One region of the Microbispora bryophytorum genome, then DNA from elsewhere that is predicted to be linked to it. Evidence: riboswitches for the same ligand, from Rfam matches in the RefSeq annotation. Region 1 holds a riboswitch; each other region holds the start of a gene.
What was found. Region 1 has a riboswitch for cobalamin ahead of ACGFIB_RS19820 (CbtB domain-containing protein). Riboswitches for the same ligand answer to the same signal wherever they lie in the genome.

Region 2: linked by a shared signal. The riboswitch ahead of ACGFIB_RS02840 (ABC transporter substrate-binding protein) and the one ahead of ACGFIB_RS19820 (CbtB domain-containing protein) in region 1 are both predicted to bind cobalamin.
Region 3: linked by a shared signal. The riboswitch ahead of ACGFIB_RS12845 (ribonucleoside-diphosphate reductase subunit alpha) and the one ahead of ACGFIB_RS19820 (CbtB domain-containing protein) in region 1 are both predicted to bind cobalamin.

The regions. Positions count from the first base shown of each region.
Region 1 covers NZ_JBICTF010000005.1:510,061-513,326, reverse strand. The annotation lists gene ACGFIB_RS19830 (NAD-dependent protein deacetylase) at 1-368, shown strand, start outside; gene ACGFIB_RS19825 (CbtA family protein) at 376-1,131, opposite strand; gene ACGFIB_RS19820 (CbtB domain-containing protein) at 1,142-1,354, opposite strand; cobalamin riboswitch at 1,385-1,548, opposite strand; gene cobF (precorrin-6A synthase (deacetylating)) at 1,613-2,371, shown strand; gene cbiE (precorrin-6y C5,15-methyltransferase (decarboxylating) subunit CbiE) at 2,368-3,266, shown strand, end outside.
Region 2 covers NZ_JBICTF010000001.1:615,220-618,485, reverse strand. The annotation lists gene ACGFIB_RS02845 (acyltransferase family protein) at 1-486, opposite strand, end outside; cobalamin riboswitch at 958-1,094, shown strand; gene ACGFIB_RS02840 (ABC transporter substrate-binding protein) at 1,174-2,124, shown strand; gene ACGFIB_RS02835 (FecCD family ABC transporter permease) at 2,223-3,251, shown strand; gene ACGFIB_RS02830 (ABC transporter ATP-binding protein) at 3,248-3,266, shown strand, end outside.
Region 3 covers NZ_JBICTF010000003.1:792,868-796,133, forward strand. The annotation lists gene ACGFIB_RS12835 (AraC family transcriptional regulator) at 1-439, opposite strand, end outside; gene ACGFIB_RS12840 (Bug family tripartite tricarboxylate transporter substrate binding protein) at 722-1,660, shown strand; cobalamin riboswitch at 1,706-1,945, shown strand; gene ACGFIB_RS12845 (ribonucleoside-diphosphate reductase subunit alpha) at 2,079-3,266, shown strand, end outside.

The DNA.
Region 1 (3,266 bases):
CCGACGCGGTGATCAACCCCGACGGCGACGCGGTCCTGGCCGTGGACGAGATCGAGACGTTCCGCACGGTGGACTGCGGGGGCTGCGGCGGCGTGCTCAAGCCCGACGTGGTGTTCTTCGGCGAGAACGTGCCGCCGTCCCGGGTCGAGGAGTGCTACGCGCTGACCGAGCGGGCCGGTCTGCTGCTCGTCCTGGGATCCTCGCTGACCGTCATGTCCGGGTATCGATTCGTCCGGCACGCCGCCGCCCGCTCGATCCCCGTCGCGATCATCAACCAGGGGCCGACCCGGGGCGACGGCGAGGCGCTGATGACCTTCGACGTCCCTCTCGGACCGGCCCTCACCTCTCTCCTGGAGGCCCTCGGCTGATGCGGAGTCAGGCGGTCGCGGCCGGATGCGCTCGCGCCCCGGCGCGGGCGCCCTGGCGCAGGGAACGCTCGGTGAGGCCGCCGAACAGCAGTCCGATGGCGGCCCACAGGACGAACTGGACGCCGAACGACGACACCCTGAACCACCAGAGGGTGTCGGCGGGGAAGTCGCCGGAGACCTCGTTGATCCGGGGCAGCACGGCGTACGAGACGCCCACGAGGACGGCGTAGACGGCGATGCCCGCGAGGGTCGCGTTCCAGCCGCCCAACCGGGGTGACAGGGCGCGGCCCGCGTACGCCGCGACCGCGGCGGCCAGCAGGGCGATCAGGATCATCGTGAAGTGCAGCGCGGTCCGCCGGCCGATGGTGTCGGGGTTGCCGACGGCCGGGGGATTGGGCGGGTACTTCAGGACGGGGGTCACGTACACCGCGACGAATCCGGCGGACGCGACGACGAGGGCCGTCGCGCGGGCGCCGAGGGCGCCGAGGCGGCCGTGCGCGAAGGCGTACGCGATGGAGAAGAAACCGCCGAGTGCGGCGCCGTAGACGAGCAGGGCGGTCAGGAGGCCGGCGGTCTCCTGGACGATCCGGCTGACGAGTTCGGGCTCGGCGGCCTCCCCGGTCGCGGCGGCCCGGGTCTCCTCGATGGAGATGGCCGCGGCGACCTGGGGTTCGCCGGCGAACCAGGCCACGACGTAGGCGAGCAGCGCGGCCGCGAGGCCGACGAGCATGCCGCGCACCAGCAGGGCGCGCATGGTGGGCATCGGGCGGGCCTCAGTGGCAGGGGAAGCCGAGAAGGTGGCGGCCGTCGTGCACGAACTCGTGCACGATGTGCCCGCTGATGAGGTGGGTGGCGCCCTGCTCCGCGCCGACGAAGTAGACCAGGATGAGCCCGACCACGGCGGCGAAGATCGCCCAGGGCAGAATCTCGCGTACGGGGATGGTGACCGGCAGGGGCCGGGATACGGGAATGGCCGGCTGAGCCATGTGCCTTCTCCTCACGGGGTCGCTCGCCCCGGTGATGGAGGACAACGGGTCAGTGTCCTGACTCCCGGGTCATCGTGTCGCCCGACCTTCCAGCCGTCTCGGCCGTGGTCACCAGCGGGGACACTCCCCGGTCACAGTGGCGGGACCGTCCTGGATTCGCACCAGGTTCCTGCACACCGTCGCCTCTGTCTGTATTTGTCCTCTAGAGCGTGCACCGTCGGCATAGGTACGTCAAGCCGTGGTCCATACTCGTGACCTATGAAGCGCGTCCTCATCATCGGCATCGGAGCCGGGGACCCAGCCCACCTCACCTTCCAGGCCGCCGCGGCGATCGCGTCGGCGGACGTGTTCTTCCTGCTCGACAAGGGTGCGGAGAAGGACGGCCTGGTGCGGCTGCGGCGCGAGCTGATCGCGGCCCACGCGCGGGAGCCGTACCGGACGGTGGAGGCCCGCGACCCGGAACGTGACCGGACGAGCGGCGCCTACGCGGAGGCGGTGGCCGACTGGCGGGCCCGCCGGGCCGGCGTCTACGCGCGGCTCATCGCCGACGAGGTGCCCGAGGACGGCGTCGGCGCGTTCCTCGTCTGGGGCGACCCCGCCCTCTACGACAGCACGATCGCCATCGTCGAGGACGTCCTGGCCAGGGGCGGGGAGCCGTTCGACTACGAGGTGATCCCGGGGATCAGCAGCGTGTCGGCGCTGGCCGCGCGGCACCGCGTCAGCCTGACCAGGGTCGCCAGGCCGCTGCACATCACGACCGGCCGCCGCCTGCCCGCCGACGTCGAGGCCGCCGACGACCTCGTGGTGATGCTCGACGCGGGATGCGCGTTCGCCGACCTGCCGGAGGCCGCCGACGCGGACGTCTACTGGGGCGCGTACGTCGGGACCGAGGACGAGATCCTCCTCGCCGGGCCGGTGCGCGAGGTCGCGGGCGAGATCCGGCGGCTCAGGGCGCAGGCGCGGGAGGCGCACGGCTGGGTCATGGACACCTACCTGCTCAGGAAGCCCGCTCGATGAGGCCGGTGCCGGTCGTCGGGATCGGCGCGGACGGCTGGGCCGGTCTCACCGACACCGCGCGCGCCGAGCTGGTCGCCGCGGACGTCGTTGTCGGATCGGCCAGGCAGCTCGCGCTGCTGCCCGCGTCGGTGGCCCCCGAGCGGGTGCCGTACCCGTCGCCGCTGGTCGAAGGGCTGCCGGGGCTGCTCGATGCGCACGCGCGGCGCGCGGTCGTGGTGCTGGCGAGCGGCGATCCCATGTTCTTCGGGATCGGCGCGACGCTGGCCCGGCTGCTCGGACCCGAGCGGCTGCGCGTGCTGCCGCACGTGTCGTCGGTCACCCTGGCCTGCGCGCGGCTCGGCTGGCCCGCCGAGGACGTCGAGACCGTCAGCCTGGTCGGGCGTCCGCTCGCCGCGCTGACCGCCGCGCTCGCGCCGGGCCGCCGCGTCCTCGTCCTCAGCGCCGACGCGGACACGCCCGCGCGGGTCGCCGCCCTGCTGACCGAACGGGGCTACGGGGCGAGCCGCGTCACCGTCCTCGGCGATCTCGGCGCGGCGACCGAATCGCGCCACGACGGCACGGCGGCCGACTGGACAGGCGCCGGCTGGACGGGCGCCGGGCCGATGCCGGCCCTGAACATCGTGGCGGTGACCTGCGCCGACGTCCCGGACGCCGAGCCACCGGGATGGGCGTCCGGGCTCGCGGACGGCGCGTACGAGTCGGACGGTCAGCTGACCAAGCAGGAGGTGCGCGCGGTCACCCTGGCCAAGCTGGCGCCCCTGCCGGGCGAGTTGCTGTGGGACGTGGGCGCGGGTTCGGGAAGCGTGGCCATCGAGTGGCTGCGCGTCCATCCCTCGTGCCGGGCGGTCGCCGTCGAGCGCGACCCCGTGCGGGCGGACCGCGTCAGGCGCAACGC
Region 2 (3,266 bases), on a different contig from region 1:
CCGCAGCAGGTGCGGCGTGGCCACCACGGCCAGCAGGTAGACCGCCAGGAACCACAGCAGCTGGCCGACCGTCCGCGCGGCCACGTCCACCGGTTGCGCGGGCACTCCGAGAGCCACCAGGAGGTGGGGGAGCGGCAGCCACACGACCGCCAGCGGCACCACCGGCCAGGCCAGGCGGCGCACCCGCCGCGCCGTCCACTCCCGGGATGTCCCGCCGCGGCGGGCGGCGGACCTGAAGCTGATCGCGTTGGCCGCGCCCCCGGCGAAGAAGACCAGCGGCATGACCTGCGAGATCCAGGTGACGTACGGCATCGCCGCCAGGGCGTTGCCCGTGGTCAGCCGTCCCTGGGCGTACGACAGGACCGGCATCGTCCAGTGCTGGACGACCACCAGGACCATCCCGAAGACGCGCAGGACGTCGATGAAGCGGTCCCGTGGCGCGGCCGGGGCCCGTTCGGGGGCGGGGGGAAGCATGGTCAGGGACACGGGGGCCGCCTTCGCTGTGTCGTGCCGCCACGAGGGTGAGTCACGCGGGTGGCGGGGCCGGGGTGGGGTTCCCCGGTGCGCGGGCCTGTGGGGCTCGATCCTGGTGGCTTTGGGTCTGTGGGGCTCGGAGCCTGGGGTTCGGCTCTTCGGGCTCGGGCTCGGGCTCTGTGAGGCTTCGCGGTCTCGCGGTTCCGGTCCCGCCGAGCACCTCAAGCGTCCCGCCGCGGCCCCCTCCGGCACAGCGACGCGGTCCCTACATCCGGCCATGGGCGACCCCCTACCGCCGGGGTGGGGTATGCCCTACCACTCCCGCGTACGCGCAGGCCGGCGGCATGATCAACCCATCGCGGGTCTGCCCGCCCGTCGTGGACGCGGTCCGCGCGGTCGCGCTCGACCTGGGAGGGCCAGGGGAGGCGCCGGGCTGATCCCCCCGGCGTGCTGAGCGGTGCAGGACGGGGCGGGGGTGGACGCGGCGTGAGGGATTGGTACCGTTGCGTCCGACGCGCGCCGCGCAGCGAAGTCCGGTGAGAATCCGGCGCTGTCCCGCAACTGTGGTTCCCCGTTCTCCGAGGACGAGCCAGGTCGCCTGCGCTGTGCGCCGACGCAATCGACCCTCGTGGAAAAGGGTGATCCGTCGCTTCCAGCGGGTCCCTCGATTCCCGGCATTCCCCCTGATGGAGGACCCTCGTGAGGCCCGTACGCACGGCCGTCGCGGGTGTGGTGCTGGGCGTGCTCGCTCTGGCCGGCTGCGGCCAGACCGACGGCGCCGCCACGTCCGCGCCCCCCGCCCCCGCCGCCTCGGACAGCGCCGGTCAGGGTGCCTTCCCCGCCACGATCCAGGCGGGCAACGGCGCGGTGACTATCGCCAAGAGGCCCGAGCACATCGTGTCGCTGTCCCCGACGGCCACCGAGATCCTTTTCGCGATCGGCGCGGGCGCGCAGGTGGCGGCGGTGGACGACCAGTCGGACTACCCGCCCGAGGCGCCCAAGACGTCGCTGTCGGGGTTCAAGCCCAACGTCGAGGCGATCGTCGCCGCCAAGCCCGATCTCGTGGTGCTCGCCAACGACCTGGAGGGCGTGGTCGCCGGGCTCGCCAAGGTCGGCGTGCCGGTGCTGCTCGAACCCTCCGCCGCCAAGCTGGACGACACCTACGACCAGATCAGGGACCTCGGCGCGGCCACCGGCAACGCGGCCAAGGCCGACGAGGTGGCGAACGGCGTCAAGCAGAAGATCGACGCCCTCGCGGCGGCGGCGCCCAAGGGCAAGGAGCTGACGTACTACCACGAGCTGGACGTCACGCCCTACGCGGCGACGTCGAGCACGTTCATCGGGCAGGTCTACAGCCTCTTCGGGCTGAAGAACATCGCCGACGAGGCGCCCGACGCGGCGGGCGGCTATCCCAAGCTGTCGGCGGAGTTCATCGCCAAGGCCGACCCCGACCTGATCTTCCTCGGCGACACCAAGTGCTGCGGCCAGAACGCCGCCGCGCTGGCCAAGCGGCCGGGCTGGTCCGGCCTGTCCGCCCTGAAGAAGGACCGCGTGGTGGAGCTGGACGACGACGTCGCCTCCCGCTGGGGGCCGCGGGTCGCCGACCTCGCCCAGGCCGTCAGCGACGCCGTGCAGAAGGCGGCGAGCTGAGCCGGTGGTGACGCGGACGCCCCTGGTGGTTCGGTGAGCGGTGGTGCGGTGAGCGGTGATGCGGTGAGCGGTGACGCGGTGAGGCCGGTGGTGGCGTGATGACGCCGGCCCGGCCGCGCGGCCGGGCGCTGTTGGTCGCGTCCGTCGTACTGGCGGCCAGTCTCGCCCTCGGCCTGATGGCGGGCGCGGCCGGCATCTCGCCCCGCGCCATCGCGCTGGCGCTGCTCGACCGGCTGCCGCTGGTGTCCGTGCACTCGGGGCTCGCACCGGTCGAGGAGGGGCTGCTGTTCCAGCTCCGGGTGCCGCGGGTGCTGCTCGCCGCCGTCGTGGGCGGGCTGCTGGCCACGGCCGGGGCCGGTTACCAGGGCGTGTTCCGCAATCCGCTGGCCGATCCCTACCTGCTCGGGGCGGCGGCCGGGGCCGGCCTCACGGTGACGCTCGTCGTGGTCTTCATAGGCGGAGACGCCGGGGTGGGCGCGGTGCCGATCGCCGCCTTCGCCGGGAGCGTCGGCGGGGTGTTCCTCGCGTACGCGCTTGGCCACACGGCGGGCCGGGGCGGCGGCACCGCGACGCTCGTGCTCGCCGGGGTCGCGGTCACCTCGTTCCTCACCGCCGTCCAGACCTTCGTGCAGCAGCTCAAGGTGGACGAACTGCAGCGGATCTACTCCTGGATCCTCGGCGACGTCGGCGGCGGCTGGGACCAGCTCCGCATGATCGCGCCGTACGCCGTGGTGTCGACCGTCGTCATGCTGCTGCACGGCAGACTGCTCGACGTGCTGTCGGTGGGCGACGAGGAGGCGGTCAGCCTCGGCCTGCGCGCGGCGCGCGTGCGCTTCGTCGTGCTGCTGGCCGCCTCGCTCGCCACCGCCTCGGCGGTGGCGGTGAGCGGGCTGATCGCGTTCGTCGGGATCGTGGTGCCGCACGTGGTCCGGCGGCTCGCCGGCTGGTCCTATCGGATCGTGCTGCCGCTGTCGTTCCTGGGCGGCGCGGCGTTCCTCGTGCTGGCCGACACGATCGCGCGTACGGTGCTCGCGCCGGCCGAACTGCCGATCGGGGTGGTCACGGCGTTCGTCGGTGCGCCGTTCTTCGTCACCGTCCTGCGCGTGACCCGGCGGGTGGAGACGTGAGCGGGCGCGCCGTAC
Region 3 (3,266 bases), on a different contig from region 1:
GGCGCGTGTAGCGGACGAGGATCTCGGTGCACAGCGCTTCGAACTCCTCCTGCGCGGCCAGGGAGTCCTGGTCCCGGCGGCGGTGCAGCCGGATCAGGCGCGCGGCCAGCCGGGGGTCGTACGGAGTCGGTACGCGAAAGGTGGGCCGGTGCCCGGCGAGTTCCGCCAGCAGCACCGGCGGGAGGTAGAAGACCCGGTAGTCCCAGCCCTCGGCGATGCCGGGGCGGCCGGCGTGGATGGTGTCGGCGTCGAGAAGGAGCAGGCTGCCCGCGTGCGCGTGTTCGGTGGCGCCGCGGTAGCGGACGGCCTCCACCCCGCGCTCGATGGCCGCGACGGCGTACTCGCTGTGCGCGTGAGGAACGAAACGATGCGTACGGAAGGACGCCTTCACCAGCCGCATGTCGTCCCGGCCGTAACGGTGCTCGACGACATCGTCCATGGCTGCCTTTGTATCTGACGCCGTCCCGGATCCGGATCCACGGGTGTTGCGCAGGATGGACCACTCGCGCAAGAGCAGTCGCGTGTCGTCCGTCCGGATCCTCATTCTCGGCGCCCTGTGCGAGCGCGGCCCATGCACGGCCACCAGTTGCGCCTCCTGTTCGAGGAGGGGCGCCAACGCGCCCATCGATCGCCGCAGTCGTAGCGTCCGTTATGTGGTGACTTGGGGTAGTTGCTCATAGTCTGTGCGTGTAAGGGGCTCTTCGGGTAGGAGGGTGCCGACATGCGACGCCGTTCGGTCCTCGCGCTGGGAGCCCTGGCCCTGGCGGGCGCGTGCGGTGTTCAGGCGCCAAGACGCCGCGGGGAGCTCTCCCTGGCCGTCCCGGGCCCGCCCGGAGGCTGCGGGGATGACGTCGCCGCCGGGTTCAAGTCGCTCATCGAGGGGCGTGGGTGGGCCCGGGCCGTACAGATCAGGCGGGAGGCCCGCGACGGCGGGACGGCTCTCGCCCGGCAGGGCGGGCCGCGGGCCGACCTGGTGATCGCCGATCCCGCGCTGCTCGCCGCCTGCGCGCGGGCCCGCGACCCGCTCCTGGTCGCCAGGGCCGTCCCGCTCGCGCGGCTGACGGGGGAGTGGGAGGTGCTGGTCGCCTCGCCCGACTCGGGTTACCGCACGTTCGAGCAGTTCGCCGCCGCGCTGCTGCGCGACCCCGGGGGGCCCAGGGTCGCGGGCGGCGCCGACCGCGGCTCCGAGCACCTGCTGCTCGGCATGACCGCGCGGGGACTGGGGGCCGATCCCCGTCTGCTCGACTACGTCCCGTTCGGCAGCAGGGCGCAGGCCGTCGCCGCGGTCCTCGACGGCCGGCTCCCGCTCGGGTTCGGCAGCAGGCGCGAGGTCGCCCCCCACGTGCGCGCCGGACGGCTGTGGCCGCTCGCGGTCTCCTCCGCCGAGCGGCTGCCCGGGGTGGACGCGCCGACGCTGTCGGAGTCGGGCGTCCGGGTCGTGTACGCCGACTGGACGGGGCTGATCGCCCCGCGCGGCACACCAGGGCAGGACGCCCTGCTCGACCTGTGCCGGGCCGTCACCGACACTCCGGGCTGGCGGAGCCTGTGCGACCGCAACGACTGGACGCCGATGTGGCTCGACGGCGACGACTTCAGCCAATGGCTCGTCGGCGAGGCACGCCGTACGGCCCTGCTTCTCAATGATCTCGGAGTTCGGTGAGAAACACAACTTGTAGGGGTGCTTGCGGGAAGGGCCACAAGATGTAGGATCCATCGCGTTGCTGGTTCACCTGGGGTGAGGCAAGAGGGAACCCGGTGCGAATCCGGGACTGCCCCGCAGCGGTGAGCGGGAACGACCGCCGTCACACGGCACTGTGCCTCAGGCACCGTGTCGGCAAGCACTGGGCGCGAGCGCGCCCGGGAAGCGACGGCCAGTAGGACCGGCGGGCGCGAGCCCGTCCGGACGCCCGCGAGTCCGAAGACCTGCCAGTGACGCGCGCGCATGGGCGCGCGCCCCGCGCCGGGCCCCGAGGGTGGGCTCGCCGCTTCGTCACGGCACGGTTCCCTCTCGTGCGCGTGCGCCGCGGCATGCCTCCCCTCCGGTCCGGCCGGGACACGCAACGACGAGGAGAGGCATCATGACCATCACCGACCCGGCCTCCGCGTCCGCGGACCCCGCGTCAGGGCAGCGCGGCGGGCCGCGGGCTTCGGCGGGAGATCCCGGACCCGGCGCCCCGCGCCGCGCCGCCTCCGTCTCCGTAGCCTCTGCCCCTGCCGTACGGCAGGCCCACTCCCAAGCGGACGGCGCGGTGGACGCGGCGGGCGTCCGGCAGGCGATCGAGGAGGCGGCGGCGGGGGTCATCGCCGACCCGGAGAACTCGCGCCGGGCGGCCCGGCTGCTGAGCGGTCTGATCGCGGAGGAGGCCGCGGCCGAGGGGGTGCGCACCTTCTCGGAGTCGGTCGCCGCCGCCCACGCCGCCGGGCTGCTGGGCGATGCGATCGCCGCGTTCGTGGCCGGCGAGGCCGATGCGCTCGACGCGTTGATCGACCCGGCGGCCGACGACCGGTTCGAGTACTTCGGACTGCGCACGGTCTACGACCGTTACCTGCTGCGCCACCCGGTCACCCGGCGCGTGCTCGAACACCCGCAGCACTTCCTGCTGCGCGTCGCCTGCGGCCTGTCGGACACGGTGGCCGAGGCGGCCGAGCTGTACGGCCTGATGTCCACGCTGGCCTACCTGCCCAGCTCGCCGACGCTGTTCAACTCGGGCGCGCGCCGGCCGCAGCTGTCGTCGTGCTTCCTGCTCGACTCGCCCCGCGACGAGCTGGAGAGCATCTACGAGCGGTACGGCCAGGTGGCGCGGCTGTCGAAGTACTCCGGCGGCATCGGCGTCGCCTGGACGCGGGTGCGCTCGCGCGGATCCCTGATCCGGGGCACCAACGGCCTGTCCAACGGCATCGTCCCCTGGTTGCGCACGCTCGACGCGTCGGTGGCGGCCGTCAACCAGGGCGGCAGGCGCAAGGGCGCCGCGTGCGTCTACCTGGAGACCTGGCACGCCGACGTCGAGGAGTTCCTGGAGCTTCGCGACAACACGGGCGAGGAGTCGCGCCGCGCCCACAACCTCAACCTGGCCAACTGGGTGCCCGACGAGTTCATGCGCCGGGTCGAGGCGGACGGCACGTGGTCGCTGTTCGACCCCAAGGAGGCCCCCGAGCTGACCGACCTGTGGGGCGAGGCGTTCGACGCCCGCTACCGCGAGCTGGAGGCCGCCGGGCGGCACGTCCGGCAGGTGCCGGCCCGCGCCCTGTACGCCCGGATGATGCGC